Regions from separate parts of the Bacillus nitratireducens genome, predicted to be linked through region 1. Evidence: riboswitches for the same ligand, from Rfam matches in the RefSeq annotation. Region 1 holds a riboswitch; each other region holds the start of a gene.
What was found. Region 1 has a riboswitch for S-adenosylmethionine ahead of Q3V31_RS27780 (peptide ABC transporter substrate-binding protein). Riboswitches for the same ligand answer to the same signal wherever they lie in the genome.
Positions count from the first base shown of each region.

Region 2: linked by a shared signal. The riboswitch ahead of Q3V31_RS04100 (Na+/H+ antiporter NhaC family protein) and the one ahead of Q3V31_RS27780 (peptide ABC transporter substrate-binding protein) in region 1 are both predicted to bind S-adenosylmethionine.
Region 3: linked by a shared signal. The riboswitch ahead of Q3V31_RS10715 (hypothetical protein) and the one ahead of Q3V31_RS27780 (peptide ABC transporter substrate-binding protein) in region 1 are both predicted to bind S-adenosylmethionine.

Region 1 covers NZ_JAUMJO010000012.1:30,030-39,999, reverse strand. The annotation lists gene Q3V31_RS27800 (GRP family sugar transporter) at 1-494, shown strand, start outside; gene pnuC (nicotinamide riboside transporter PnuC) at 562-1,212, opposite strand; gene proC (pyrroline-5-carboxylate reductase) at 1,400-2,203, shown strand; gene Q3V31_RS27785 (aldo/keto reductase) at 2,205-3,038, shown strand; SAM riboswitch class I at 3,193-3,297, shown strand; gene Q3V31_RS27780 (peptide ABC transporter substrate-binding protein) at 3,430-5,070, shown strand; gene Q3V31_RS27775 (peptide ABC transporter substrate-binding protein) at 5,478-7,118, shown strand; gene Q3V31_RS27765 (YusW family protein) at 7,505-7,972, shown strand; gene Q3V31_RS27760 (peptide ABC transporter substrate-binding protein) at 7,989-9,599, opposite strand; gene Q3V31_RS27755 (ABC transporter ATP-binding protein) at 9,613-9,970, opposite strand, start outside.
Region 2 covers NZ_JAUMJO010000001.1:774,727-784,696, forward strand. The annotation lists gene brnQ3 (branched-chain amino acid transport system II carrier protein BrnQ3) at 1-237, shown strand, start outside; gene Q3V31_RS04070 (DUF3992 domain-containing protein) at 262-618, opposite strand; gene Q3V31_RS04075 (response regulator) at 629-1,261, opposite strand; gene Q3V31_RS04080 (sensor histidine kinase) at 1,258-2,313, opposite strand; gene liaF (cell wall-active antibiotics response protein LiaF) at 2,313-3,053, opposite strand; gene Q3V31_RS04090 (PspA/IM30 family protein) at 3,162-3,824, opposite strand; gene Q3V31_RS04095 (lmo0954 family membrane protein) at 3,879-4,235, opposite strand; gene Q3V31_RS04100 (Na+/H+ antiporter NhaC family protein) at 4,464-5,780, opposite strand; SAM riboswitch class I at 5,875-5,980, opposite strand; gene Q3V31_RS04105 (ribonuclease FAU-1 family protein) at 6,101-6,619, opposite strand; gene gltP (glutamate/aspartate:proton symporter GltP) at 6,688-7,962, opposite strand; gene Q3V31_RS04115 (murein hydrolase activator EnvC family protein) at 8,455-9,729, shown strand; gene Q3V31_RS04120 (hypothetical protein) at 9,831-9,970, shown strand, end outside.
Region 3 covers NZ_JAUMJO010000002.1:857,841-867,810, forward strand. The annotation lists gene Q3V31_RS10680 (DUF4430 domain-containing protein) at 227-2,035, shown strand; gene Q3V31_RS10685 (DUF4430 domain-containing protein) at 2,159-2,965, shown strand; gene Q3V31_RS10690 (energy-coupling factor transporter transmembrane component T) at 2,994-3,872, shown strand; gene Q3V31_RS10695 (ABC transporter ATP-binding protein) at 3,845-5,506, shown strand; gene Q3V31_RS10700 (ECF transporter S component) at 5,479-6,180, shown strand; gene Q3V31_RS10705 (YwiC-like family protein) at 6,374-7,096, shown strand; gene Q3V31_RS10710 (hypothetical protein) at 7,127-7,318, opposite strand; SAM riboswitch class I at 7,442-7,540, shown strand; gene Q3V31_RS10715 (hypothetical protein) at 7,579-7,899, shown strand; gene Q3V31_RS10720 (SWIM zinc finger family protein) at 8,164-8,547, shown strand; gene Q3V31_RS10725 (NAD(P)H-dependent oxidoreductase) at 8,577-9,152, shown strand; gene Q3V31_RS10730 (group-specific protein) at 9,149-9,511, shown strand; gene Q3V31_RS10735 (short-chain fatty acid transporter) at 9,691-9,970, opposite strand, start outside.

The sequences.
Region 1 (9,970 bases):
CGATTGCAATCCTATTAATCGTAGTTGGTGTTGTATTCACATCACTAGACGACAAAGAAAATGCACAGCCACCAGGACAATTGAAAAAAGGACTTCTTACTTTAATTGTTTCTACTTTCGGCTACCTTGTATATGTAATTATTATTCGTTGGTATAATATCGATGGTTGGTCTGCTATTTTACCACAAGCAGTTGGTATGTTTGTTGGTGCGGTTGTACTGACATCTAAACATAAACCATTTAACAAATATGCAATGCGTAATGCTTTATCTGGTTTACTATGGGGAACTGGAAACTTATTCTTACTTCTTTCATTACCACGTGTCGGAGTAGCAACAAGCTTCCCATTATCTCAAACTGGAATCGTTATCTCAACATTCGGTGCGATTGTATTCTTAGGTGAAAAGAAAACAAAACGTCAATTGATCTTTATTGCACTAGGTAGTGTTTTAATTATCGGTGGCGCTGTATTGCTTGGTATGACGAAAGCATAAGCTTATATTCTATTAATAAACCCCTGAAGTATATGTGCTTCAGGGGTTTTTCTCTTCCAATTGTTTTCTAAATATAATTATTTACATGCACTTGTTTTTTATAGTTGTTCTTCCACTCTAGCAAACCAGCTACACATATAAAGAGATTAATAACAGCTAATATTAGCATGACGTATAAACCTGTGGAAATATAAATCACAATGCTAACCACGTTATACAAAATCCATAAATACCAGTTTTCTAAAATTTTTCGACTTAGCATAAATTGAGCTACTAATCCTAGTACAGCATTTAAAGCGTCTAAATATGGACTAGTTGATTCTAAATAACGGATTTGATAATAGCCCCAACCAATCCAAGCAACTAACATAAAGATTATATAAATAGTCCACCCTTTTACACCTAAACGAACTGTTGCTTTTACCTCTTCCTCCCCACTACGTGCAATCCAATAATACCAACCATATACATTAAATATAAATTGAAAGGCTGCCAATACTGCCATTGCATATAAACCTTGCGTGATGAAAATATACAGAAATACCGCAACCGTAATCATGCCAAACAAAAAGTTAGATACCCTTTCCCTCGCTAATAACCAAACATTAATAATCCCCATAACCGATGCAAAAATTTCAATATAACTCGATTGAATATAAAATCCAACCAATACGCAAATAATACTAGAAATGAGTAAAAAAAGTGGACTTCTGACCATGATCATCTCTCCCCAGATGTATAATAAATTCCCTATCACCAGTATAAGGAATAGCTCTTCCCTTTACCATGAATTTCCTCCTTCTCATTATCCATTCCATCTACGGTAAGTCTTTTCTTTTTACAAATTTCTCTTAAAAATGGTATCGTTTTTTATAACATATCTCCACTGGAAAGGAATAAAGGATATGCTAACTAAACATCGAATTCTATTTATTGGCGCTGGTCGTATGGCAGAAGCTATATTTTCCGGATTACTTAAAACAAGCAAAGAATACATCGAAGAAATTATTGTTTCTAACCGAAGCAACGTAGAAAAGCTAGAACAATTACAAGGGCGATATAATGTGTCTACTGCAACAGATTGGAAGCAGCATGTTACATCTGTTGATACGATTGTTTTAGCAATGCCGCCCTCTGCACATGAAGAATTATTAGCAGAGTTATCTCCGTTACTATCGAATCAACTTGTCGTAACGGTAGCTGCTGGCATTGGCCCATCTTATTTAGAAGAAAGACTTCCCAGGGGAACACCTGTTGCTTGGATCATGCCAAATACAGCTGCTGAAATTGGAAAGTCTATCTCCTTATATACAATGGGACGATCAGTAAACGAGATGCATCAAGAAACCCTGCAACTGCTTTTAAGAGGCATTGGTACTTCGCAACTTTGCACCGAGGAAGAAGTTCATCAGCTTACTGCAGTTACTGGAAGTGCACCAGCCTTCCTTTATTACTTTGCTGAAAGCTTAATTGAAGCAACAAAAAGTTATGGAGTCGATGAAGCAACTGCCAAACACCTTGTCATTCAAATGATTTCTGGCTCTGCTTCTATGCTTGAACAAACACAAGATCCAGCTAACCTCCGCGAACAAGTAACAACACCAGGCGGTTCCACAGCTGAAGGTCTCAAAGCTTTATATGAATATAATTTTTCAGAGGCAATTCAAAAGGCAGTAGAAGCAACAAACAAAAAAGCTAGGGGGAATTAATATGACTTTAACAAGTTTAAACGACTACACAACATTACATAACGGCGTAAAAATGCCTTGGTTCGGTTTAGGTGTTTTTAAAGTAGAAGACGGATCAGAAGTAATTGATTCTGTAAAAGCAGCTATTAAAAATGGATACCGTAGTATCGATACAGCTGCCATATATAAAAATGAAGAAGGCGTTGGACAAGCAATCCGTGAATCAGGTATTCCACGTGAAGAATTATTTATCACATCAAAAGTATGGAATAGTGATCAAGGTTACGAATCAACATTACAAGCATTTGAAACTACATTAGAAAAATTAGGTCTAGAATATTTAGATTTATATTTAGTACATTGGCCTGTAAAAGGAAAATACACTGAATCATGGAAAGCTTTAGAGCAACTTTATAAAGATGGTCGTGTACGCGCTATTGGTGTGAGTAATTTCCATATTCACCATTTGCAAGACGTATTTGAAATTGCTGAAATTAAGCCTATGGTTAACCAAGTGGAATACCATCCACGTTTAGCACAAGAAGAATTGCACACTTTCTGTAAAGAGCATGGTATTCAGCTTGAAGCTTGGTCACCATTAATGCAAGGACAACTACTAGATCACCCAACATTACAAGAAATTGCTACAAAATATAATAAATCGACTGCACAAGTGATTCTACGCTGGGATCTACAAAATGAAGTTGTAACGATTCCTAAATCAATTAAAGAACACCGCATCATTGAAAATGCGAACATCTTTGATTTTGAATTAAGCTCGGATGATATGAAAGCAATTCAAGCTTTAAATGAAAATCACCGCGTTGGTCCAGATCCGGATAACTTTAACTTCTAATAAGGAAACCACTGCCATATGCAGTGGTTTCTTTATTTTTAATAAAACTGAAAATTTAAACTATATTCCATTTGATTGACACTTCATTATCTAAGGTGTAAGATTTTGAATTATCAAAGAAACACAAAAATTAATAAAATTTATTCGTTTACTCATTGTATCAAGAGAGGTGGAGGGACTGGCCCTTTGAAACCTCGGCAACAGGTTCATTTTGAATACTGTGCCACTTCCTGCAAGCTTTGTGCTTGAAAGATAGAATGAGGGACTTCGTTTATATACGGGTGCATAACTTGTACGTAAAAATCCCTCTTTCTCAATACGAAAAGAGGGATTTTTTATTTTTCATTTCCCTCATCATCATCCAAACTTAATTATTTAGGAGGAAAATCAAATGAAAAAGAAGTTTGTACCCGGTATTGCATCAGTTGTAGGAGTAAGTATTTTATTAACTGGTTGCGGTAGTTATAAAAACGAAGCAAGCGGAGCAAATGCAAAAGACGAGGCGCCTAGTAAGCAGGTTTTAAACTTATCTTCACCTACTGAAATACGAACAATGGATACAGCTCGTGCTACAGATACTGATTCTGGTCAAGTAATGAGAAACGTATTTGAAGGTTTGTATAATCTTGGTGAAGGTAACAAACCTGTCCCTGGTGTTGCAAAATCTCATGAAGTAAGTGGCGATAAAACGAAATACACATTCCACCTGCGAGATTCAAAATGGTCAAACGGCACTCCTGTTACAGCGAAAGACTTTGTCTTTGCTTGGCAAAGAGCTGTCGATCCAGCGACAGCCTCTGAATACGCATTTCTATTCTTTGATATTAAAAATGCAACAAAAATTAACAACAAAGAACTTCCAGCCGATCAACTTGGTGTAAAAGCAATTGATGCCCATACGTTTGAGGTAGAATTAGAACGTCCTGTTCCGTACTTTATTAGCTTAACAGCGTTCCCAACATTTCTACCAATTAACGAGGAATTCTTTAAAGCACAAGGTGATAAGTACGCTTTAGAAGATAATACAATCTTGTACAACGGAGCTTTTACACTAAGCGATTGGAAGCACGAACAAAGCTTTAAATTCAAGAAAAACCCTACCTATTGGGATAAAGATACTGTCAAACTGGAAGAAATCAATTTTAACGTCGTAAAAGAAAAATCTACAGAAGTAAATTTATTCGAGTCAAAACAATTAGATCGTATCAAACTAACATCTGACTTCGTTGATAAATATAAAAAGGATGCTAACTTTAAAGAACGTCCAAACGTAGGGGTACAGTTTTTACGTATGAATCAACAAAACAAAGTACTTCAAAACGTTTCTGCACGCCAAGCAATTGCTCAAACAATTGATCGAAAATCCTTTGTAAATACGTTATTAAATGACGGCTCTACACCAACCTTGAGTCTCGTGCCGAAAAACTTTGCAAAAGGGCCTGATGGAAAAGACTTCCGTACTGCAAACGGCGATTTAACAAAAGTTGATACAACATCTGCACAAGAATTATGGAAAAAAGCAAAAAAAGAACTTGGTTCTGAAAAGATAACATTAGAATTATTAACAAGTGATGGTGACCTTGAGAAGAAAACTGGTGAGTTCCTAAAAGGACAACTAGAAAAGAATTTAGATGGCTTAACAGTAAATATAAAACCGCAACCACGTAAACAACAAGTTTCACTTTTATTAAAAGGTGACTACGAGATTGGAATTGACGGTTGGAGCCCTGACTTTGCGGATCCAATTACATTCCTTGAGTTATTTACAACGAATAACCCTTACAACTTAGACCATTACTCTAATAAGGAATTCGATGAAACAATAGCAAAAGTGAAAACAACTTTAGCTGGTGATGAAAAAGCTCGCTGGGACGCATTACTAGCATCCGAGAAAATATTATTTAAAGACTCTGTTATCGCTCCTCTTTACCAAAAAGGCGAATCTTATTTAGAACGTTCTTATGTGAAAGGAATTGTACAAGTAGACTTTGCAGGCCAATTAAACTTCAAGTGGGCAAAAATTGAAAAATAAAGTGAAACTTTAATCAGTGGTTTTTTCTTCATCCCCACTGATTATTAGCCCGTACCAATTGTTTTTTTAGCAAAACATATTAAAAGCAGGTTCCCCAATACGAGGAAATCTGCTTTTTTAATATATTATTCTAAGAAATTAACAATCTATTTTTATTATTGACATATAGTTCTTTCCAGTGTTAATATTCTAAATAATCAAAGAAACAAAATATTTAACCATCAAAATATAATGTCTACAAAGTTGAAACATATAACGCCAGATTATAGTTCAACATGTATATACATATAGAACACCTGATTACCTATATACACATATTTAGAATAGGTTTTCTCTTCTTCTATAGCTACACTTCAAGACATGGACATTATGACGTTACGAACAACACATTTAGGGAGGAAAGAACAATGAAGAAAAAAGTTGTACCTGTTGTTGCATCTGTTTTAGGGGCAAGTCTACTACTAACTGCTTGCGGGGGAAATAAAGATAATGCAGGCGGAGCAAAAGCGAACGATAAAGCACCTGATAAACAAGCGATTAACTTATCATTTGCTTCAGAAATTCCAACAATGGATGTTGCAAAAGCAACGGATGGGGAATCCATGAACGTAATGCGAAATGTTTTCGAAGGTTTATATGCAATGGGAGAAGATAATAAACCGATTCCTGGTGTTGCTGAGTCGGTTGACGTAAGTCCCGATAAAACAAAATATACATTCCACCTGCGTGATTCAAAATGGTCAAACGGTACTCCTGTAACAGCAAAAGACTTTGTCTTCGCTTGGCAACGTGCCGTAAACCCTGAAACAGCAGCTGAATATGCATTCTTATTCTTCGATATACAGAATGCAAAACAAATAAACCAAAAACAATTACCAGTTGATCAATTAGGCATCAAAGCTCTTGATGACAAAACTTTAGAAGTACAACTAGATCGTCCTGTTCCCTACTTCTTAAGCTTAACGACATTCTCAACATTCTTACCAATTAATGAAGACTATTTAAAATCTCAAGGCGATAAATACGGTTTAGAAACAAATCATTTAATTTACAATGGTGCTTTCACATTAGATAACTGGAAACACGAACAAAGCTTCCAATTGAAGAAGAATCCTAACTATTGGGATGCTAAAACTGTAAAATTAGAAGAAATCAACTTCAATGTCGTTAAAGATAAGTCTACAGAAGTTAACTTATATGATTCAGGACAAATTGACCGTGTTGCTTTAACTGCGGAGTTTGTTGATAAATATAAAGGTGATCCAAACTTCAAGGAACGCGCTGAAGTCGGCATTCAATTCTTACGACTAAATCAGAAAAATACAGTATTAAAAAATCAACATGCACGCCTTGCTATTAACGGTGCAATGAATAAAAAAGCGTACGTAGAAACAATTTTAAATAACGGTGCAATCCCAGCAGAAGGAATGGTTCCTGCGAAATTCGCAAAAAGTCCAGACGGTAATGACTTCCGTAAAGAAAACGGAAATCTAGTCAAAGATGATGTGAAAACAGCGAAAGAAAACTGGAAAAAAGCAAAGCAAGAACTTGGTACTGACAAAGTAACAATTGAACTATTAACAAGCGATAATGCTCTAGCTAAAAAGACTGGCGAATATTTAAAAGGTGAACTAGAAAAGAACCTAGATGGATTAACAGTGAATTTAAAACCACAACCACGTAAACAACAGTTGAAACTACTATTAAGTGGTGATTATGAAATTGGAATTGATGGCTGGGGCCCTGACTTCGCTGATCCAATTACATTCTTAGATTTATTTACAACAGATAGTGCTTATAACTTCGATAAATACTCTAACAAAGAGTACGATGAGCTCATTCATAAAGTGAAAACAGATTTAGCTGGTGATGAAAAGGCTCGCTTTGAAGCAATGAAGCAAGCTGAAAAAATCCTATTACAAGATGGTGCTGTCGCTCCTTTATACCAACAAGGTCGCTCTTATCTACAACGCGGATTCATTAAAGGACTTGTAACAACTGACTTCGGCGGTGAGTTTAACTACAAATGGACAGAAGTTGCAAAATAATAAGTACTAATAAAAAAGGTATCCTTCGTGGGATACCTTTTTTACTTTACACTTCTTTAACTACAGAGCTTCTTCCCTTTACCATTCCTTTTATAGACAAAGTAATCAATGCTACCAATTGTGTAATTAATATAATTAATAATGAAATAGTATTTTTCTCTAAACCAGCTCCGCCAAATATTATTGTGTAATAACCATTTGCTGCATATGTTGCGGGAAATAATTCGCCGATTGTTTGAAATGCCTATATACATACCATTTTTTTCAATTTAATTAATACATAAGCATGTGTCCCCCTTAAGTAAATAATTCATTTGGTTTATACATAATTACATGAAATTAGGAAAAACTTGTATAGAAAGAAGTTACATAAGGAGGAATTTATAATGAGAATTTTACTATCAGCTTTATTAGCACTTATGCTAGTACCTGCATTAACAGGATGTAAAGCTCCTGCAAAAGAAGATACAACTTCTAATAAGAAAACGACTGAAGAAGCAAAAAAAGAGGCTCCTGCAGATTTAAAACTAAACTTTAATGAATTTGATTTAAAAGCAGACTATCAAGATACGAAGAAAGACTACGAAGCTGATTATAAAAATGTAGCAGCCGATAAAAAAATGGAAGCAAAGGTTGAAGACCATAAAGCAGATGTAAAATTAACAGGCGACGAGGCTATTACAAAATTAAGCCCACTTCTACAAGAATTAAAATTTGATAAAGATACTCCTGACCAAGAAGTAATTGATCAAGTAGTAAACGTGTTCAAACTTGATAAAGACTACCAAAAATTCGATTTAGAAGTTGTCTTCTCTGATGGAACGAAAAAAGAATATAAAAGAGAAATAAAATAAAGAAGTAGGCGATTGCCTACTTCTTTATTTTTGCATATCTTAGTTCTGGACTAGACCCAATAATGAATTGGACGCCAGATACTGATGATTTTTGTAAATACGAAGCACTTGGGAAAATAATTGGGATTAATGGTGTATCATCAAACATAATATCTTCTGCTTTATGCAATAAGTCAAAACGCTTATCTTCGTTTTGTTCAACTTCTGCTTCTTTGATTAATGCATCAAATTCTTTATTATGCCATTTTGCATAGTTGTTTGGACCATCACCTGCATATAAATCTAGTTTAGTAATCGGATCCAATAGAGAGCCGCCCCATCCCATATAAGCTAATTGGAAATCACTTTGCTTATATGTGTCGATGTAACTCTTCCACTCTTTATTTTCTAATTTAATATCTACACCAAGATTTTTCTTAAACATTTCTTGCATTGCTTCTGCTACTTTTTTATGTTGTGTATCTGTAGTGAATTTTAATGTTACTTCAGGTAATGTAGACCAACCTTGCTCTTTCATGCCCTCTTCTAATAATTTTTTCGCTTCTGCTGAATCGAATTTTACGTAATCGCCTTTTTCTTTACGGAAATCACGACCACCTTGTGTTTTTGCTCCTTCTGGAACGAATGCATATGCTTCTTGTGCGTTATTTTTATACAGTTTTTCAACGATAAACTTACGATCAACTGCTAATGAAAATGCTTTACGTACTTTTGCATTTGTAAACGGCTCTTTTTCTACATTAAACGAATAAATATAAGATGAAAATCCTGCAACACGCTTATATTCTTTGTTCCCTTTTTCTTTTTCAATCATCTCTTGTGGTAAACCACTTAGTAAATCTAATTCTTTTGACTTGTACAATTGGTACGCTGTTTTAGAATCTGGAATAATACGAAACTCAATTTCTTTTAATGTTACCTTTTTATCATAGTATTCTTTATTTTTTTGTACTGTAATAGCTTGGTTATGCTTCCATTCTTTTAATGTGAATGGTCCGTTTGTAATTAACTCTTTTGGATCTGTTTTTAATTTATTATTATCATCAATTGATTTTTTAGATAATGGAATAAATAATGAACTTGCTAATTTTTGTTTAATAGAAGCAACTGGGTGTTCAAGTGTTACCTTTAATGTTTGAGGTTCAACAACTTGAATACCAACTTGTCCTTCTTCACCTTTTCCAGTATTATATGCCTCTGCACCTTTAATAAAATACATTTCTGTCGCATTCATAGAACCTGTTTTCGGGTTTAATAATCGCTTCCATGCGAACTCAAAATCACTTGCTGTAATAGGAGAACCATCTGACCATTTAATATCTTTCTTCAAATGAATTGTATATTCAGTTCCATCAGCATTTACTTCTTCTTTCTCTGCCAATTCATTTTGATATTTCCCATCACTATCTTGCGTATATAAACTTGAAAACAACTGTCCAATTATGTAACCCGACGTGCTATCTGTCGCAATGGCAGAATCAAGCGTATAAGGATCACTGCTAATATTCGTTACTAATCGATCTCCCTCTCCCTTACCAGCGCTCGCCTTTTGCGTCTCTTTCTTACCGCAAGCGACAGAAGTAATTGCTAATACGGTCATAATGACAAATAATAAAAACTTCTTCATTTTACATTCCCCTTTAACCTGAAATTTTTGGTGTTGATGCTAATAATGTTTTCGTATAAGAATGTTGTGGATTACGGAATACTTCGTCCGTATTTCCAAATTCAACAAGTTCTCCTTTATATAGGACAGCCACTTTTTCACATAAATAGTGAACCATCGGCAAATCGTGCGCGATAAATAAGTATGTATAGCCTTGTTCCTTTTGAATCTTTTGCAGCAAATGTACAATTTGAATTTGCAATGAAACATCTAATGCTGAAATTGGTTCATCAAGGATTAATACTTCTGGCTCACACAATAGCGCTCTTGCAATGGCAATACGTTGACGTTGTCCTCCGCTAAATTCGTGTGGATATCGATCAATATATCGT
Region 2 (9,970 bases), on a different contig from region 1:
TATGTATGTGCTTTAATCGGAACAGCAGTTGTTAGCGTTTTTGACGGATTAAAACAAGGGAATATTCCTGTTTCATTTATCACATCTTATTTTGAGTTTATTCCATTATATAATGAAGGAATTGGCTGGTTAGTACCAGCATTAGTTGGGGCTATTATCGGTTTTGCTATCGCAAAATTAAGTGGTGCAAAAACAGTGCCATTAACGGATCATTCACCTGAATCGAAAGCATCATAAAAAAACTCCCATTTCGGGAGTTTTTTACATTTGATAAGAAGTATGATTAAAGCTACTTACTTTATAAGCTTTCGTATAGTAATCAATATTCGTATCCACCGTTTCTACTTTTACAACATCATAGCAATCTTCTTGCTTTACTAGAAATAAATAATATTCTTCTGTCGCCTCGATAATTGCGATACGATCTGTTTCAATATCATATTGTTCACAAAGTGCTTGCAACGCATTCACATAGTTACCTAATTTTTTCGTTTCATCCATTCCAAATATCGTTTGAACTAACATACACTCTCTCCCCTTTGTATGTACTGTTAACACTTTAATGATAACGCTTACAAAGTTAACCGTCAACAAAAAGCTTTGACCATATATAGTCAAAGCTTCCTTTTTATTTCGTCAATTGGTGTCTAAACGCATAAATAACCGCCTGTGTCCGGTCACTTACATTTAGCTTATTTAATATATTACTCACATGTGTCTTTACTGTTTTAAGGGCAATAAACAACTCATCTGCAATCTCTTGATTACTTTTCCCCTCTGCAATTAATAACAAAATTTCAGACTCTCTTTCTGTTAACTCCTCATGCAAAGGTTGTTCTTTCTTCTGGCGCATACGAGACATCATTTTGCCAGTAACTTTCGGCTCTAATACCGTTTCCCCATCATAAGTAGCTCGTACAGCGTCTGCAATATCACTCGCTCTTGATGTTTTTAATAAATAACTTGTCGCTCCCGCCTCAATAACAGGATATAACTTTTCATCATCTAAAAAGCTCGTTACAACTACAATTTTCGCTTCTGGCCATTCTTGAATAATAGCGCGTGTCGCTTCAACCCCGTCCATCTCATCCATAACAAGGTCCATTAAAATAATATCCGGTCTTAATTGCAAAGCTAACTCTGAACCTTTTCTTCCATTTTCAGCTTCTCCAACTACTTCAATATCTGGCTGCGTCGATAAATATGCTGATACACCCATCCGAACCATTTCATGATCATCAACTAGTAATACTTTTATCATGATTCTCCCCCTCTCTCAATCATAATCGGTACTTTCACTTCTATTTGCGTACCTTTATTCGGAAAACTAAGAACTTTTAATGTACCACCAATTTCATGAACTCGCTCTTGCATTGATCTTAAACCGTATGAACCTGCCTTATTAACCCCAACTTTAAAACCAACACCATCATCAATAATTTTCAAAATCGCATATTGATCAATTTTACGTAGGCGTACTTCGGTTTTCTTTGCCTTCGCATGCCGTAAAGTATTAGACAACGCCTCTTGTACAATACGGAATAAATGATCTTCTACACCTTTTTTTAATTGAATTGGTTCAATTAACCATTCAATTTTCATATGTTGCTTTCTAGACAGTTCTGTTAATAATTCTTCTATACCCTCTGTTAGTTTCTTACCTTCTAACTGCACTGGGCGTAAATGAAGGAGCAATGCTCTCATTTCTGATTGTGCATTTACAACCATATTCTCAACAAGCTGCAACTGTTTTTTCGTCGTGTCTGGAATTTCAGCTACTTGTTCATTAATAGCTGACATCATCATCGACATTGCAAAAAGCTGCTGACTTACAGAATCATGCAGCTCCCTCGCCAATCGATGCCTTTCTTGGGAAATCGCTTCTTGTCTCATCTCTTCATTCCAATGAGCTCGTTCATTCGTTACTTTTTGAAATAGCCCAGCTTGCTCCTCTAATCGACGAGCAAGGCCGATTACTTTTCGTTCCACTTCATGAAATTCATCATCCGCAGTAAACGAAACATCACTCGGAAAATTCCCTCGCTCTACTTCAAATAGAAAAGTATTTAATCCTTGTATACGCTGCTCTATATAATAACCGATTGCATACCCTACAATTCCTCCGATAAGAAGACTGGTACTCATAATAAACAAGCCAATTGGAACAGAAGCAATGGATTCTTTCCATAGTAAATCATAAACTTGTTGTTCGCTTTTCCATACATATACAATTGTACAAATAAGTGAGATACTCACAGAGGACAACATAGAATAACGAATATACATCCACGAAATATTCCTTTGTTTTTTCATTATACTTTCCTCACTTCCGTATCGCCTACGACAAGCGAAGAAATAATTTTTATACGGCGAGGAGCTTCTTTATACTGTTCTGTTCTAAACGTAACATTACGGTTAAATCCTGTTTCTTCGTGTCCCGGCAAGAGCACTCGCCCAACAATAACAGAATGATTTAAAGACAGTTCGATATCATATGGCACATATAAACGAATATTACCAACGACTCCCCGAATAACAATTACCGTTTCTCCCTCTGGAATCATCGCAGTTGTTAAATCAATCTCGACATCACAAGCACCATATTGGACGTTAATATCCTCAAGTTCATAAATATGATCCATCATTCGTACATTACCTACGAACATATTTTTTATATACGGTTCTGTACGATATATTTGTTTTTCTTCATCTATATATCCCTTTTCTTTAATTTCAACTTTCATTGCTTTTTGCTGGTGCCCTTGTTGAATAAGTTGATAACCAATTAAAGCTAAACAAGCAAATACAACAAGTACGAATGCTGCTGATGAAAATAAGAAGAATAAGAATACAATACCACCGACAAATAAAAATACATTCCCTCTTACATATCGATTTTTCTTTCGGTAATGCCTTCCAAACATAATCATAATAAATGCAAATATTAGACCACCTGGTTCAAAATGTCCAAGTATCATATCAAGAAAAAGACCGAATCCAAATATGATGAGGAGCATCCCCATTAATTGCGTTTTTGAAAAGTGCTTCTTCATTTCAGCTCCCCTCCCTCTTTGTCACGTATACATAGAAGAAAAGGCATTGCTTTCCAACACCTTTTCTTCTATCACTATATCATAAGCCTGTTTTATTATATACTACAATTATTTTGTTAACTCTTTCGTTAATGATACTTCATTTTTCTCTTTCATTTCACGCTCTAGTTTTGCGATTTTCATATCAAATGTATCACGCTCATGCTCTTCATTTATACGAAGCTCTATGTCACGAATGTGATCTTCAATTTCTTCGAATCGTAAGAACGGATTATTTTCATCCATTTTATGGATGGCAGTATTCATACGGCGATTTGCATGCGCCATATTTTCACGTGCCATTAATTCCATACGCTTTGCGTTCATTTCTTTTAATTTATTTTTCATTTCTGAAAGACGACGCTCTAACTCATCAATTTGCTCTACAACGCCAGCATACATTTCTTCTAAGCGAGTTACTTGCCCTTCATAATACGCTACTTCTTCTAATGCACGTTCATGTAGTTGTAATTCGCCTGCTTCTTGTGCGATGATAGCTTGCTTTGATCTTTTATTAACAAAATAACGTGCTTGCTCAAGCTCACGAGCAAAGTTAGATTTTAATGTTTTATGACGCTGAATTAACTTCTCAATTTTTGTTATTTCACGCTCACTGTCGCGTAAATATTGGTTTAACATAGCAATTGGATTTTTTCTTTCTTTCTCATCTAACACATTATGAAAATCAGCTAAAATTGCATCGCGCACACGTCCGAATAAAGATTGTTTCATTATAATCTTCCTCTCTTCTACTTTATAATTTGATTTAATTTGATTTATTCTATATTAGTTTTTCATTAACTTGTTCCACTCATCTTCAAAGTTGCTATATGGTTTAGAACTTTCTGGAGCAGAATCAACAACTACATTTTTTTCTTTTTTCCACTCACGGTAACCGTAGTATAAAACTACTAATGCTGCGATACCGATTAATGCTGGGGAATGAGAAAGTGCAATGGACAAACCGATTAAACCAACAATACCCCAAGCTAACTTTCCAAAGAATGATTTAGCTCGCACAAATGATTTATAGCTCCAGTACACAACTCCTGCTCCAATGGCGAATCCTACAATACCAGCAAGACTACCAAGAGCAATTAAAGCCAAAATACCGGCTGCGATAAACGCTAGAAATTGTTTCATCTTGTGCTTGCCTCCCTTCGATTTGATACTCTTATCTTAACTATTTTTTCTTTTTTCCATAACGAGCTTAAGAACCGTTTTTAACTCAGACTTAAGACTGAGTTAAATTCAGCCTTTTGTAAAACATAAGGTAAGATAGGATAATTCCCTCTTTTACCTTACAAAAAAAGCCGTACAGAGAATATTCTCTGTACGGCTTCTTTTGCTACGAATAAAATTCATATTTAATTATGCTGTTTTATGATACTCTTTTTTTTCCGCCACTTTAGAAAATCTCGGGAAACCAATTAATATAGAAATGATCCCACATACTCCAACTAAGATCGGATAAAATGCATATGGTAACAATTCAATCGGAGATAACGCAGCAAATCCTGCCGCAGTTAACATTTGAGCACCATATGGGATTAACCCTTGCACACAACATGAGAAAAGATCTAATACACTCGCTGATTTACGTGGATCAATTTCATATTGATCTGCAATGTTTTTCGCAAGCGGACCTGTAAAGATAATTGAAATCGTATTATTTGCTGTACACATATTCGTCATACTCACTAAACCAGCAATACCGAACTCTGCGCCTTTTTTTGAACGAATGTTACGTGTTAAAAGATTCATTAAATATTGAATACCACCATTATATTGGATCAGTTCAACCATACCACCGATTAATATAGCAAGTAGTACTAGCTCCATCATACCGCCCATTCCAGTCGTTACACTTTTAAAGAAACTCTCTAACGTATAACTTCCATCTATAAGACCGATAACACCAGATAGTACCGTTCCACCAGTTAACACAATAAGTACATTCCAACCAAGTAGTGCTGTAATAAGTACTCCTGCATACGGTAAAATCTTTATCCAGTCAAAACTATGAGCTTTAACTTGTGTATCACTTCCTAAAGTAATGATTACTAATAGCACAATTGTAATAATAGCAGCTGGTAATACAATTAAAAAGTTCGTTTTAAACTTATCTTTCATTTCTGTTCCTTGTGAACGAACAGCAGCGATTGTTGTATCTGAAATAAATGATAAATTATCACCAAACATCGCTCCGCCCACAACAGTAGCCATCGCAAGTGCAATTGAGATATCAGTTTGCCCACTAATCCCTACAGCAATTGGTGCTAGTGCTGCAATTGTTCCCATTGAAGTTCCCATCGCTAATGAAATAAATGCCCCTATAACAAAAATTCCAGCAACGATAAATCCTGGTGGCAAAATAGATAACGCTAAATTAACAGTTGAATCCACTCCGCCCATTCCTTTTGCTGTTTCAGAAAACGCCCCTGCCAGTACAAAAATTAATACCATAATCATAATATCCGGATTTCCTGCACCTTTAGCAAATCGTTCTACTTTCACATTAAAGCTTTCTTTACGATTCATCACTAAAGCAATTCCTACAGCAATTGAAATTGCTACAAGTATCGGCAATTTATAGAAATCACCTGTAATAATTCCAGAACCAATAAATAGCGCCAAAAATATTCCAAGTGGTAATAACGCTAAACCATTTCCTCTCGTTTCTTTCAAAGTATCATCTCTCCCTAGTTTTCAACCTTTTCTAATGAACAACAAAAGACCTCTTCCAATAAGAAGAGGTCTTATACATCTATAAGAAACACTCTTCTCATCTTTCAAGCACATGCTTGCTGGATTTGGCACAGCACTCTAAAATCGAGTCCGCTGCCGAGGCATCGTAGGGCCAGTCCCTCCGCCTCTCTTTATAAGAAGGTTTCATATTTATTTTTTAATAATAATTTCTTCCCTAACTTTACTCGCTTACAAAACAAAAGTCAATTATTTTTTGTATAGATTTTTTTGGTAATTATACAAAAATATGAATACGCCAATCATTTTAACTTTTCAATTTCTTTATCTAATATTGAGATCCAAGAAAATTCTCCATTCTTTATCGTTGCTACAATCCATTTCGTTATACACCATGCTAATTCATATTCTTCCTTAGTAACATCACCTATACTATAAGCATCCTCTAACTCATCTTCATCCAATACATAAATCTCACCGCTCGGTAACAATACTACATCTAAGTATAAATCATCAAAATAAGGCAAACCACGATCGTCAATTTTAAATTCTTTCGTCACATCGATATAATATTGCACTAATTTTTGCTGATCATCTAACATAGCTGTAATTGCAAAGTTTTTGCCGTTTATAAAATATTGCATCCATGTATACCCATCACCTGCAATGCAAAGCTTTTTACCATTATATTCTTTATGACTAGGTTCTCTCACTTTTTTTATGTCCAGTATTCCTAACATTCCATCCTCTACTTGCTTAACCCTATAATCCTTCTCTATTAGTCGCTTCCACGAAGAACCGTCACCATATTTACGTTTCATTACGTCCGCTCCTCTTCTATATATAGAAAAGCCCCCACATATTATGTGAGAGCTTGTTCATATTATAATTAAGCTGCTTGACCCTTTTCAGATATCTCTTTTAAATAGGCTTGTCCTTTTTCAGCGTCATATTGACCTTCCCACTTAGACATAACTACAGCCGCTAAAGAGTTACCTACAACGTTAACTGCTGTACGAGCCATATCAAGAATACGGTCAATACCTGCAATAAACGCTAAACCTTCAGCTGGAATACCTACTGTACCCAGTGTTGCTAATAATACAACGAATGATACGCCCGGTACACCCGCGATACCTTTTGATGTAACCATTAATACAAGTAATAACGTAATTTGTTGTGTAATGGATAATTCAATACCGTACATTTGCGCTAAGAAAATTGCCGCAATCGCTTGATATAAAGTTGATCCATCTAAGTTAAATGAATAACCTGTTGGAATAACGAAAGATGTAATTGCTTTCGGACAACCGAACTTTTCCATTTTCTCCATAATTTTCGGTAAAACCGTTTCTGAACTTGCTGTAGAATACGCTAAGATCAGCTCGTCTTTTAAAATCTTAAAGAATTGGAAAATGTTTATTCCAAAGATTTTCGCTGTAAGTCCTAATACGACCACAACGAAGAATATCATTGCACCATATACTACAATGAGTAATTTCCCTAATGGAATTAATGAAGCTAATCCGAATGTAGAAACTGTAACACCAATTAATGCGAATACACCAAATGGTGCAAACTTCATAACTTGGTTCGTTACATAAAACATTGCATCTGCTACACCTTGGAAAAATTGTAGAACTGGTTTGCCACGCTCACCAACTGCTGCTACACCTAAACCAAATAATACTGAGAAGAAGATAATAGCAAGCATATCGCCATCAGCTAATGATTTCATAATGTTCGTCGGAACAATATTTACAAACGTATCCGCGAACGAATGACTTTGTACTTGCTCTGTCGTATGTGTATATTTAGAAATATCTGTTTTTGTTAACTTATCCATATCAACGCCTTTTCCAGGTTGGAAAATGTTTGCTATTAATAGACCAACAACAATTGCAAGTGTTGTAATAATTTCAAAGTAAATAATTGTTTTTCCGCCTAGTCGACCTAACTTTTTAATATCGCCAACACCAGCAACCCCAACAACAATACTCGCTACAACAATCGGTACAACAATCATCTTAATTAATCGGATGAAAATATCACCAATTGGTTGTAAGTACTTCACCACTTCCTGATTGCCAAAGAAAATCGCTCCAACTGCAATACCAAGCGTAAGTCCTATTAAAATTTGCCATGCAAGTCCTATTCTTTTCATACTTGTGGTAACCCCCTCTTCGATGTGTCACTCTATCTCTCATTCTATCTCTATAAAACATGAAATTAAGAGTATTACATATTATTCGACAATTCAATACATTTTGTCCCTGTTAAAAATCATAAATCAAAATTTAAAATCTGACAACAAAATAAGTTTGCCCACACGCAAATAATTTTCTTGACAAAAATAAACCTCATGTCAGAAAACCTCACATGAAATCGATTCCTCACTAGTGATTGATAGGTTTTTAAAGTACTGTTTCATTATGAAAAACTCCATCATTTCCCATGATTTTTTAAAAAAAATATAGAAATTGATACTTTTTCTATACATTTAAGAATTTTAACTTTATGACAAACGCTACAAAAAGATACTAAATTCCGACAAAACTTAGCAAAATTATAAAATTTTCTTTACATTATGATTACAACGATAGACACTCTTCTTCTTATGATATATAACTTTCATAGGGAAAGGAGCCAGACAACAATGAAAAAGAAATTTGCAGCGATTAGTGTTTTAGCAGCAGGAACGATTTTTGCTTCCCCGTTACTTTCACCTGTGTACGCTGAAACAAATCAAGATAAATTAACTGACATTCAATCCGAATTAGAAGGCAAACAAAATGACTTACAAAATAAATCAGCTGAGAAAGAACAAATAGAAAAAGAAATCCAAGAATTACAAAAGAAAATCGACGAATTAACTACTTCTATTAATAAAAACGAAGCTGAATTGAACGATACAAAAAAAGAAATTAGCAACACACAGCAAGTTATTACTGAAAAAAAGAAACATATAGAGCAATTACAAACGAATATAGATACACGACAGGAAGTTATTAAACAAAGACTACAATCTATGCAAGAAAAGCCTCGTACGAGTATCATTACAGAAGTAATAACAAGTTCTGCAAATATTGCCGATCTTGTTGATAATATGTATTCTGTAAGTTTAATTTTAAATAACGATACAGATATTGTGAAAAAGCAAACAAGCGATCAAAATGCTGTGACGACAGAAAAAGAGGCTGTTGAGAAAAAAGAGCAACAACTGAAAGCATCTGAGCAAAAATTAGAACAAAAACAGCAAGAATTACAAAGTAACCAACAACAGCAACAAACTTTTATTAACGATCTACATACTAAAGTAGCAAAAGTAGATTCAGAGATTGAAGGGTTAGAAGAATCAAAAGGCATTTTAGAAAACCAGCGTCAAGCTGTTCAAAAAGCAATTGAAGAAGAAAAACGTGCAGAAGAAGCGCGTAAAGCTGAAGAGGCACGTAAGGCTGAGGAAGCAAAAAAACAGCTCGCCGCTTCTGCTAAAGAAAGCACACAATCCGCACCAACACCGCAAGATACGAACAAAGGTGGATTTATTAAACCAGCCGCTGGATCGAAAACTTCAGGATTTGGTACACGTTCTTTAGATAACCATAAAGGAATCGATATCGCAGCTTCAGGAACAGTGCCTATCGTAGCTGCTGCAGATGGCGTCGTTATCCGTTCAGAATTATCATCTAGTTACGGAAACGTTGTATACTTATCTCACCGTATAAACGGAAAAACATATACGACAGTATATGCTCATATGAGTAGCCGTTCTGTATCAAATGGACAAACTGTAAAACAAGGCACTCAACTTGGATTTATGGGGAATACCGGACAATCCTACGGACAACATTTACACTTCGAACTTCATATCGGGGAATGGAATGTTGGTAAGACAAACGCAGTTGATCCGTCTCCTTATATCGGATTATAAAAAATCTCGGTGCATACCGAGATTTTTTGTTTACACTTCACACAATATAGGCATTCCACATAGACTACAACTAAATGCCTATATTTTGCGAGGTGATAAATATGAATACACAATTACAACAAGAAATAGAAGAAGCAAGAGAAACATACATTGGTCGGCTATTTACATTCGGCGGCTCAGCGTTATTTTTAATCGGTTCTTTTATCGCCGTTGTCACAGCTTATAAAGCATATAATCGCTT
Region 3 (9,970 bases), on a different contig from region 1:
GTTTTACGATAACTGAAATGGAAGTAAGTAGTGCCTAGAAAAGTGAATGTTATCACAATGGTGCGTTCATAAACGAAATTATTTTTCCTATACAAATATAGCCGCGAATAATGCGGGTAGGAGGTGTTGTGCATTTTGTTCGACACTTACAAAAAGAGAGTGTCAATCACACGCCCTTAAAGGGTCTTTTTTTGTGTAAATGTTAGTAAGGGGAGGGAATTTTGGAATGGCAATGTTAAAGAAATGGCTGCTTACATCATTAATGGCAGTGGCACTTGTATTTGTCTCTTTTGCGAATACAGTACATATTACGTTTGCTGAAGGAAAGACAGCGAAACTTGCAATTATTGGTGAATCACAAAAAGGAATTATGTTATGTCCAAAAGAAGTTTCGATTGAAGATGGAGAAACAGCTTTTAGTTTGTTGCAAAAAGTCATGGGTGACAAAGTAATATCTGAAAGCATGTCATTTGGAACGTATATAAAGGGCATCGACGGATTAATGGCCGGAGCAACGAGCGGTTGGTTGTATGATGTAAATGACAAATCTGCAGAAGTTGGGGCAGATAGTTATAAATTAGAGTCTGGGGATGTTGTTGCATTTCGTTACGTTGCGGACTGGAGTAATATGAGTCAAGAAACGTTGCAACAAACGTTAGATAAATTTGGCACTTGTAAAACTGTAGAAGAGCCAAAGACAGAGGAACCGAAACCAGAAGAACCGAAAACAGAAAAACCAGATGGTAAAACAGAGGAACCAAAACCAGAAGAACCGAAAACAGAAAAACCAGATGGTAAAACAGAGGAACCAAAACCAGAAGAACCGAAAACAGAAAAACCAGACGGTAAAACAGAAGAACCAAAACCAGAAGATAAAACAACAGAACAACCAAAGCAAGAGAAAGTTGAAATTCCAGCAGCACAATTAAATGAAGCAATTTCTAAAACGTCAGAAAAGATGTTACAAGATGGAATTGGTAGTGATTGGGTTGCGATTGGACTTGCTCGTTCAGGTGTAAATATTCCACTTGAAACGAAAATAAACTATGTTCAGCCAGTAGCTGAAAAAGTTAAGAAGCGTTTAAATCGTTTTTCAGCAACAGATTTAGCTAGAACGATTATTATGATGAATGCAATGAATGTAGATCCTACAAAGGTAGAGGGACAAAATTTAGTGCAAAATTTATTTGAATCAGATAAAGTGAATTCTGTTACAGGATACGCATTTACATTACTTGCATTAGATACAAAGAAATATGAGGTTCCGGCCGAAGCGAAATGGAATCGAGCTACTTTAGTACAAGCACTTTTAAACACGCAGCATACAGATGGTGGCTGGACGTATGATAGTTCAAGTAGTAAAGAAAGTGCTAGTAACGTTGATGTAACAAGTATGGTATTAGCAGCATTAGCTCCTTATCAAGATCAAACGGATGTAAAGCCAGCTATCCAAAAAGCTGTTGATTATTTATACAAGCAGCAGCTAAGTAATGGTGGTTTTGCCGCTGATGGACAAGAGAATTCTAATAGTACTGCACAAGCAATTATTGGACTATCGCTAGTTAAAGATGTAGATCACGATCGTCTTAATAAAGCAGTACAAAATGTAATGTCATACCAGCTTCCAAATGGTGAGTTCAAATGGTTACCGAGTGATCAAAAAGGTAGCGGAATGGCTACAGAGCAAGTATTTTTAGCGTTACTTCAGTTTAAAGATCTTGGAAAATCGATTTATGATTGGTCAAATGTAGTAGAGAATGAAATCGATACGAAACCAATTGTAGAGCCAGAGACAACTGTAGAAGAAAAAGAAGTTGTAGAACAGCCGAAACAACAAGAAGAGTTACAAAAACAACCAAAAGATGAAAATCTAAAAGTTGTTGTAGATAACGAACGAGTTAATAAAGAAACAAACAAGAATAAGAATCAATTACCACAAACAGGAGCAACTTCTCATGGTGCAGCTACACAAGTAGGTATGGGTGTATTATGTATCGCTTCTGCATATGTATTATGGAGACGTAAAGCAGCTTAACAAAAATTAGGAGCAATCATTTGCTCCTAATTTTATTATAAAAGTGAGGCCTAATAATGAGTGGGGATGAACAAAATCTCCACTTATTAAAGTTTCACTTTAATAAGAAAGGTGAGGGACAGCATGAGTAAGATGAAATGGTTCATTTCTTTAATTCTTTCATTGGGATTATTAGCCGGATGTGAAGAAACGGCTGTAAAGCCTGAGAAGAAGGTAGAACCGAAGCAAGAAGAGCAAAAAGAAGTAGCGAAACAGGAAGAACAAAAAGATGTACCGAAACCGGAAGAGAAACAAGCTGAACCGGAACAGAAACCACAAGAAGAGCAGAAAGATAAACAAGAACAAAAAGTAGAAGAGAAACCAAAAGAAGAAAAAGCGCAGGAACAACCTGAAGTAAAGAAAGAAGAGAAACCAAAGGAACAGCCTGCTGCAAATAAACAACCGGAACAAAAAGTACAAGAAGAGAAACCACAGCCGCCGAAAGCGCCAGAAGTAAAAGAAGAAGCAAAGGTTGTTAATCAGCCAAAAGAAACACCAAAGCAGGAGCAAAAGAAAAATCCAGAAGAGAACAATAATGTACCAGCTCCGCCAACTCCGGTACCACCACCAGATCCAGTACCACCAGTACCTAAAGCGAAACAAGTTACTATCTCCGTAAAAGGAAATGAAGGATACTTATTAGGTGCGAAAAAGGTTGATGTACAAGAAGGCGACACTGTTTATAGTGTGCTAACGGGCACAGGATTAGATGTTGATGCGAGTGGATCTAAAGGTGATGTTTACGTAAAAGGTATTGAAAATTTATATGAAAAAGATGTAAATGATAATAGCGGATGGAAATATCGTGTGAACGGATCGTTTCCAAACCGTAGTGCTGGTGTAGTTACAGTTAAACCAGGAGATACAGTTGAATGGGTGTATGTATACTAAATTAAGAAAGGATCTTCGGTAAAGGACTATGAAAATAAGTTTTTCTTCTTTACATCCTTTTGTGAATTTTTTCTATTATATTGGGGTGATGATACTATGCATGATGTGTCTTCATCCTCTTTTTTTAATTGGAGCGATTATACTAATAGTAATTTTAAATATAGTACAAGGGAATGGCGGGAAAATAAGAAAGATGCTACCTAGTACTATCGTGTTCTTTTTAATGGTTATTTTATTTAACTCTTTATTAACACATAGAGGAGCGACTACGTTATTTCATTTGGGAGATAGCCGAATTAAGCTTGAGGCCTGTATGTATGGACTTGTTATGGGGTTATTATTAGTTGCGATTATGTTTACGTTTTCTTCTTATAACGATATTATTTCGAGTCATAAATTTTTATATTTATTTTCAAGAATTTCACCGAAAGTAGCATTGTTAACGATGATTACAGTGAGGTTTGTTCCTTTGTTTATTAGGCGGTTAAAGAAAATTACACTCGTCCAAAAAACGAAAGGTGTACAATTAGATTCAGGTTCACTCATTGAGCGTATAAAAAATGGGATGAAATTACTGCAAGTGTTATTAGTTTGTTCGTTAGAAGATGCACTACAAACAGCAGATTCTATGCAAGCTCGTGGGTTTGGTGTAATGAAGCGTACGACTTATATTCGGTATAGAATGGAAAGACGCGATTGGTACACGCTAAGTTATTTAAGTATTCTATTTATAGCCTCATTCATATTTAGTTATTATGGCGGAGGGAAATTGATTATCTATCCGAAAGTGGAATCAATACTGTTCCAGCAATACGATGGAGTTATGTTTTTTTTATTTATGATGTTTGTTAGTTTACCAATTATGATGGAAGGAAGGGAATGGATATGGTGGCGCATGCAGAAATAAAGAATTTATCATTTATATATGCTGATGAAAATGAAGAAGCGTTACAGCATATTTCTCTTTCTATTCAAAATGGAGAATTTATAGTACTTGCTGGTGGTTCAGGTTCTGGGAAGACAACTTTATTAAAGCATTTTAAAAAGGAGTTACTTCCAATTGGCACGCGTTCTGGGCATACATATTACGATGGTGCTTTATTAGAAGATGTACCAGATTTATTATCCGCACAAGAAATTGGTATGGTATTTCAAAACCCAGAAAATCAGCTCGTAATGGATACAGTTATTCAAGAACTAACATTTCCTTTGGAAAATATTGGGTTACCATCACATATTATTCAAAAAAGAATAGCGGAACTCATTAGCTTTTTAGGATTTCAAGATTTATTGCACCAATCTGTTCATACGTTATCTGGTGGTCAAAAACAACTAGTAAATTTAGCAGCAGTATTAGTCATGCAGCCGAAGCTACTATTACTGGATGAACCGACAGCGCAGCTAGATCCGATTGCTGCAAAAGAGTTTTTAGGATTGTTAAAACGTATTAATGAAGAACTTGGAATTACGATAGTTTTAAGTGAACATCGTTTAGATGAAGTTATACCGCTCGCAACACGCGTTATTTGTATGGATAATGGCAGAATCATTTATGATGGTACTTCTAAAAGTGTGATAGCGAACATGTGGGAAGTAGAAAAGTTCCATCCATTTATTCCGCAAATTCCAAGATTGTTTTTAGAGTGGAATGTAGAAGATATTCCGTTTACAGTACGAGAAGCGCAAATGAAAATGAATGATTTTTCAGCGATATCATATAGGAATGGGCAAGTAGAACAATGTGAAAAGCAAGAAGTAATTTTAAGTGCAGAACATATATCTTTTCAATATGAGAAAAATAGTCCACTTATTTTACGAGATTTAACAGTAAACATCGAAAAAGGAAAATGGACAGCTCTAGTTGGGAAAAACGGAACTGGGAAGTCTACACTGTTAACGATTTTAGCAGGATTGCAAAAAGCTAGAAGAGGTAAGGTAAAGTGGAATGGAAAAGTGATACATAAAATTGATTCGAAAGAACGATTTAAAAGTATCGGGTATGTATCACAGCATCCGTATTATCATTTTACATTTGATACAGTGTGGGAAGAAGTGTATGAACGTGCGCGTGAATTATATGGCGAAGAGGGAAAAGTAATAGCAGAAGAAATGTTGGAAAAGTTCTGGTTACATTCGCTTAAAGAGCGCCATCCACATGATTGTAGCGGCGGGGAGCAACAACTACTTGCATTATGTACAACGTTATTATCAAAGCCAACTTTATTATTACTCGATGAGCCGACAAAGGGGCTAGATCCATGGAAAAAGGAAAGAGTAGGAGAGCTGTTTAAACAGTTGCAAAAAGAAGGTACAACAATTGTAATGGCAACGCACGATATTGAGTTTGCAGCAAAATATGTAGATCAATGCATGATGTTATTTGATGGGAAAGTTATTATGAATGATGCACCGAAAGAGTTCTTTAGTGGTAACTTCTTTTATACAACATCTATTAATCGATTCATCCGTAAAGAGTTACCGTTTGCATTAACGTGGGAGGATGTGTACGAAGCGTGTCCAAACGATATGTTGCATTTATAATTTGTATTTTTACAGTAATAATAGGCACATTACTCTTTACTACACTTATCATGGATGGATATTACATGTTAAGTAGTTTGTTTTTATTAGCTGTTATTATGTTACCTTTCTACGTCCGTTTTGAAAGGAAGGCGTTTGTTTCACGTGAAATTGTTATCGTTGCTGTGTTAGCGGCAATTGCAGCGGTTAGCCGGGTGCCATTTTCGATATTACCGAGTGTACAACCGACTTCTTTTGTTATTATCGTTTCTGCAATTGTGTTTGGGAGCGAAACTGGTTTTATGATTGGGGCAACGGCAGCTATCGTGTCTAACATCTTTTTAGGTCAAGGTCCGTGGACGCCGTGGCAAATGTTCTCTTGGGGCATGATCGGTTTTATAGCAGGATTACTCCGAAATACATTTTTGATGAAAAAACTATGGGGAAGATTGTTGTACGGATTCGTCGTTGGATTTCTATTTGGATGGATTATGAATTTTTGGGGTCTTCTCGGTTTTATACAGGAGGCAACGTGGGAAACTGTCATTGCGTACTATGCCGCAAGTTTTTCATTCGATCTAAGTCATGCGATATCGAATGTTATTTTCCTTCTGCTATTTAGTACGTCATGGATTACGATCCTCACAAGATTTAAAAAGAAATACGGTATATTAGATGAGCATAACGTGACATAGAAAAGCATACTCATATAAGGTAGGGTCGCGACTTACATATTCGTTTGCCTCTTTCATGCTTCTTACATATTGTAAGGAGCATTTTTTTATTGTAAAAGTGTCAAAGAATAGATGTAATATATCTTCGTTTTCATATGATGTTATTTGTATAATAGTAGGTGAGAATTCTTTTCAAGAGGGAGGTGTATAGTTAATGAAGTTAGTTATTCCGAAGCAGCATGGAGCATGGGCCATGCTTGTTATACCATTTCTATTAAGTGTCATACTTGGGAAACCTACTATTTATCATATCCCGCTGTTTTTAGCCTGGTTCTTTATCTATCTCGCTACGTATCCATTTCTCATGTACATAAGGCAAAGACGAAAAAAAGAGTTTTTACACGCTGCAATTGTTTATTCTATCACTGCATTTGTATTTGGGATGATTTCTTTATTATATGAATGGCGAATTCTTTTATTCGCAGTATTAATGATTCCATTGTTTATTGTAAATATGTATTACGCTCGTCAAAAAAATGAACGAGCATTACTAAATGATATTTGTGCGATTATGGTGTTTTGTATAGGTGGTTTAATCAGTTATTATTTTTCAATGAAGCAAATCGATAAAACAGCAGTATTCATTGCGCTTATTTCATTTTTGTATTTTTTAGGAAGTACGTTTTATGTGAAAACAATGATTCGTGAGAAAAATAATCCAAAGTATCGTCTCATATCTTGGGGGTATCATATTGTATTGACGGCAATTGTATTTGCTATCAATCCATGGTGTTCTCTTATATTCGTACCAAGTGTCATTCGAGCAATTATATTGTATGGCAAAAAAATTTCTATATTAAAAGTAGGGGTTTTAGAAATTGTTAATTCTGTATATTTTTTAATCATAACGGCAATAATAATGAAGTATGCCATTTGAAAAAACTTCCCATCTATTGATGGGAAGTTTTCAATCTTGTTCTAAAATGTGAACGGTATAATCACATCTTTGCAATGCTTGCTCTACGGCGTAAAGGGATTGTTCAATACGTGCGCGATTAAAATCTTTTTCAACTGTTTGTAGTGCTTCTTCTAAACAATTTTTTGCTTCTTTTAATGATTGAAAAGAATCTTGTACATATCCGCGGGCATTTTGATACATTTCATAGTCCTCCTTTTTTACTCATATACATGTAGTATGAACGCTGAGGAGAAAAATATAATTTGTTATATTTATTTGACAATTAAAATGAAATTACGTATAGTTTATTATAAAGTGAATATTTTCTTATCCAGAGAGGTGGAGGGACTGGCCCGATGAAACCCAGCAACCGCGATGCAGGTGCTAATTCCAGCAGAACATTTTTGTTCTGGGAGATAAGACGAAGATATACGTAACTTCTTCTTATCGGAGAGGTTTTTTTGTTGCAAAAAAACCGATTACGAAAACATATAATAAGAAGAAAGGGGTTGCGAAGTACTGTGACACTCGAAAAATACGTAAAACTGCGTAGTACAGTTTATGAATATATGATAGAGCAAGATAAGCCAATATCATTGTTAGATATTCAAGAACATATCGTTTCGCATCATGAAGGAAAATTCACGAAAAAAATGTTACATCAATTTTATTTATCGAGATTATTAGATGAACTCAAACTGGATGGGAAAATTACTTTAGCTGATGATGAATATCGCTTTACTGAAAAAGGGGTATTTTATAAAGCGGGAAAAGGGAGCTAGGCTCTCTTTTTTTCTTGAAATAACGAAGTATGTAGAGTAAAAGACTGCTAAAGCAGCCTGATACAAGGGAATGGTGTTGAGTGTGTAGTGTCAAAGATTGAATGTGCCTGAAAGAGGCACTTCATTATCGGCTGCAAATGAAAAGAGACACCTTCGCCGAATAGGTGTCAGTCGTTTTGTCATGTAGACTCGCTACTTGACAGTAATTAGAATAACATGCAGGGTTTTTGAAGTCAAAAGGGAATTAAAGGAAGGAGTGTTGTTATGTACGCTTACTTATTAAAAGATATAACGAAATGGATTCCAAAGTACATTATGGATAAAGGTTATGAATATTATGAAGCTGGACATGTAGAAGATGTTGAAATACAAGACAAGAAAGTAGTTGCTTTTGTTACTGGAAATGCGGGAAACTATGAAGTGATCATTGACCTTACTGATTTTACAAAAAGTAGCTGCGAGTGTCCGTATGAAAACTATTGTAAGCATATGGCGGCAGTTGTGTATGATATTCAAGGTGCTGGTGAGAGTACAGTAAAAGACCAACTGAAAGGCTTAGAAAAAGAAGAGTTACTAACAGTACTAAATCGTTTGTTACAAAGTTCGAAAAATGTCCAAATCGTAGAGAAGATGTTAAAGAAAGGGTAGATTTAACTGTAGAGGGGAGTTGCTTTGTAGTGAACGTACTAATTATATACGCTCACCCTAGTCCTTCAAGTTTTAATGCGGCGATTTTAGAGCATGTGCAAAAAGGACTTGGGGAAACAAATCATTCTGTTACGTTACTTGATTTATATAAAGAACAATTTGATCCAGTGCTTGTATTTAATGAAGAGAAAAAAAGACGGGATTTACTATATGAAGAAGAGACGAAGCGATATAGAGATTTAGTGAAAGCGGCGGATACTCTTCTTTTCATATATCCGATATGGTGGTGGGGCATGCCTGCTATTTTAAAAGGATTTATCGATCGTATTTTTGTAGCTGGATTTGCTTATAAATATGAAGGAGCCCTGCCGAAAGGTTTATTGAAAGGAAAGAAAGCATGGGTTATTAATACGTTAGACTCACCGTTATGGTACGTGGCACTATTATATCGATCAGCGGATTGGATTATGATGAAACGAGGTGTTTTACGTTTTTGCGGCATTCGCGATATAAAACGGTCTGTTTTTCAATCTGTGAAAACGAGTAAACTAGAGAAGCGGGAAAAGTGGTTATTACAAATAGAAGAAAAGGTTCGTACATTATGAATGAACTTGATCGTATTATAAATTGTTGTCAGTATGATAATGAACTTTTTCGGACGTATATTACATGTTTACTTCAATTGAAAAAATGTAGTGAAACGTTTCGGCAAATGAAGATTCAATTAAGAAATGATTACTTAATAAGAGGGATTTGTGAAAGAGAAGTTGATGAGGTAGTACGGGGAAGTAAAGAATATGAAACGTATTGTCTTCCTAAAGCGTTACAGTGGAATTTCTTGAGGGGAAATCCACATCTGATTGAAAAAGTATGTGAAGATTTTTTTGCATTTGCGGCATTAAATCTTACGGAGATAGAGTGGAAGACGATTATAAATTGCATGGGAAATAAAGTGAAACTTTAATTAGTGGGGGGTTCCCTCCCACTGATTATTAGCCTTCACCAATCGGGCATTTACGGGCAGTTGATCTCCCGCCTAACTGCTTTGCTTCAGGTGGATATATAGGTGGGAGTTTACTGCCCAAGAATAGCGGGGTAAATGAATTATTATATAAAAAAGCTAGTATAAAACTAGCTTTTCGTTTAAATAAATAAGAAACACAGACTAATGATAAATCCTGCATAAAGTAAATTAACAACACAAAATCCCATAATATCACGAGCGCCTAAACCAGCTATCGCTAATGCCGGTAATGCCCAAAAAGGTTGAATTAAATTTGTCCAAGCATCGCCCCATGCAATTGCCATCGCTGTTTTCGCAGCAGGTACACCAAGTTCAGCGCCAGCTGGAATCATAATTGGTGCTTGCACTGCCCATTGGCCGCCTCCAGATGGAACGAAAATATTAACAATTCCAGCACTT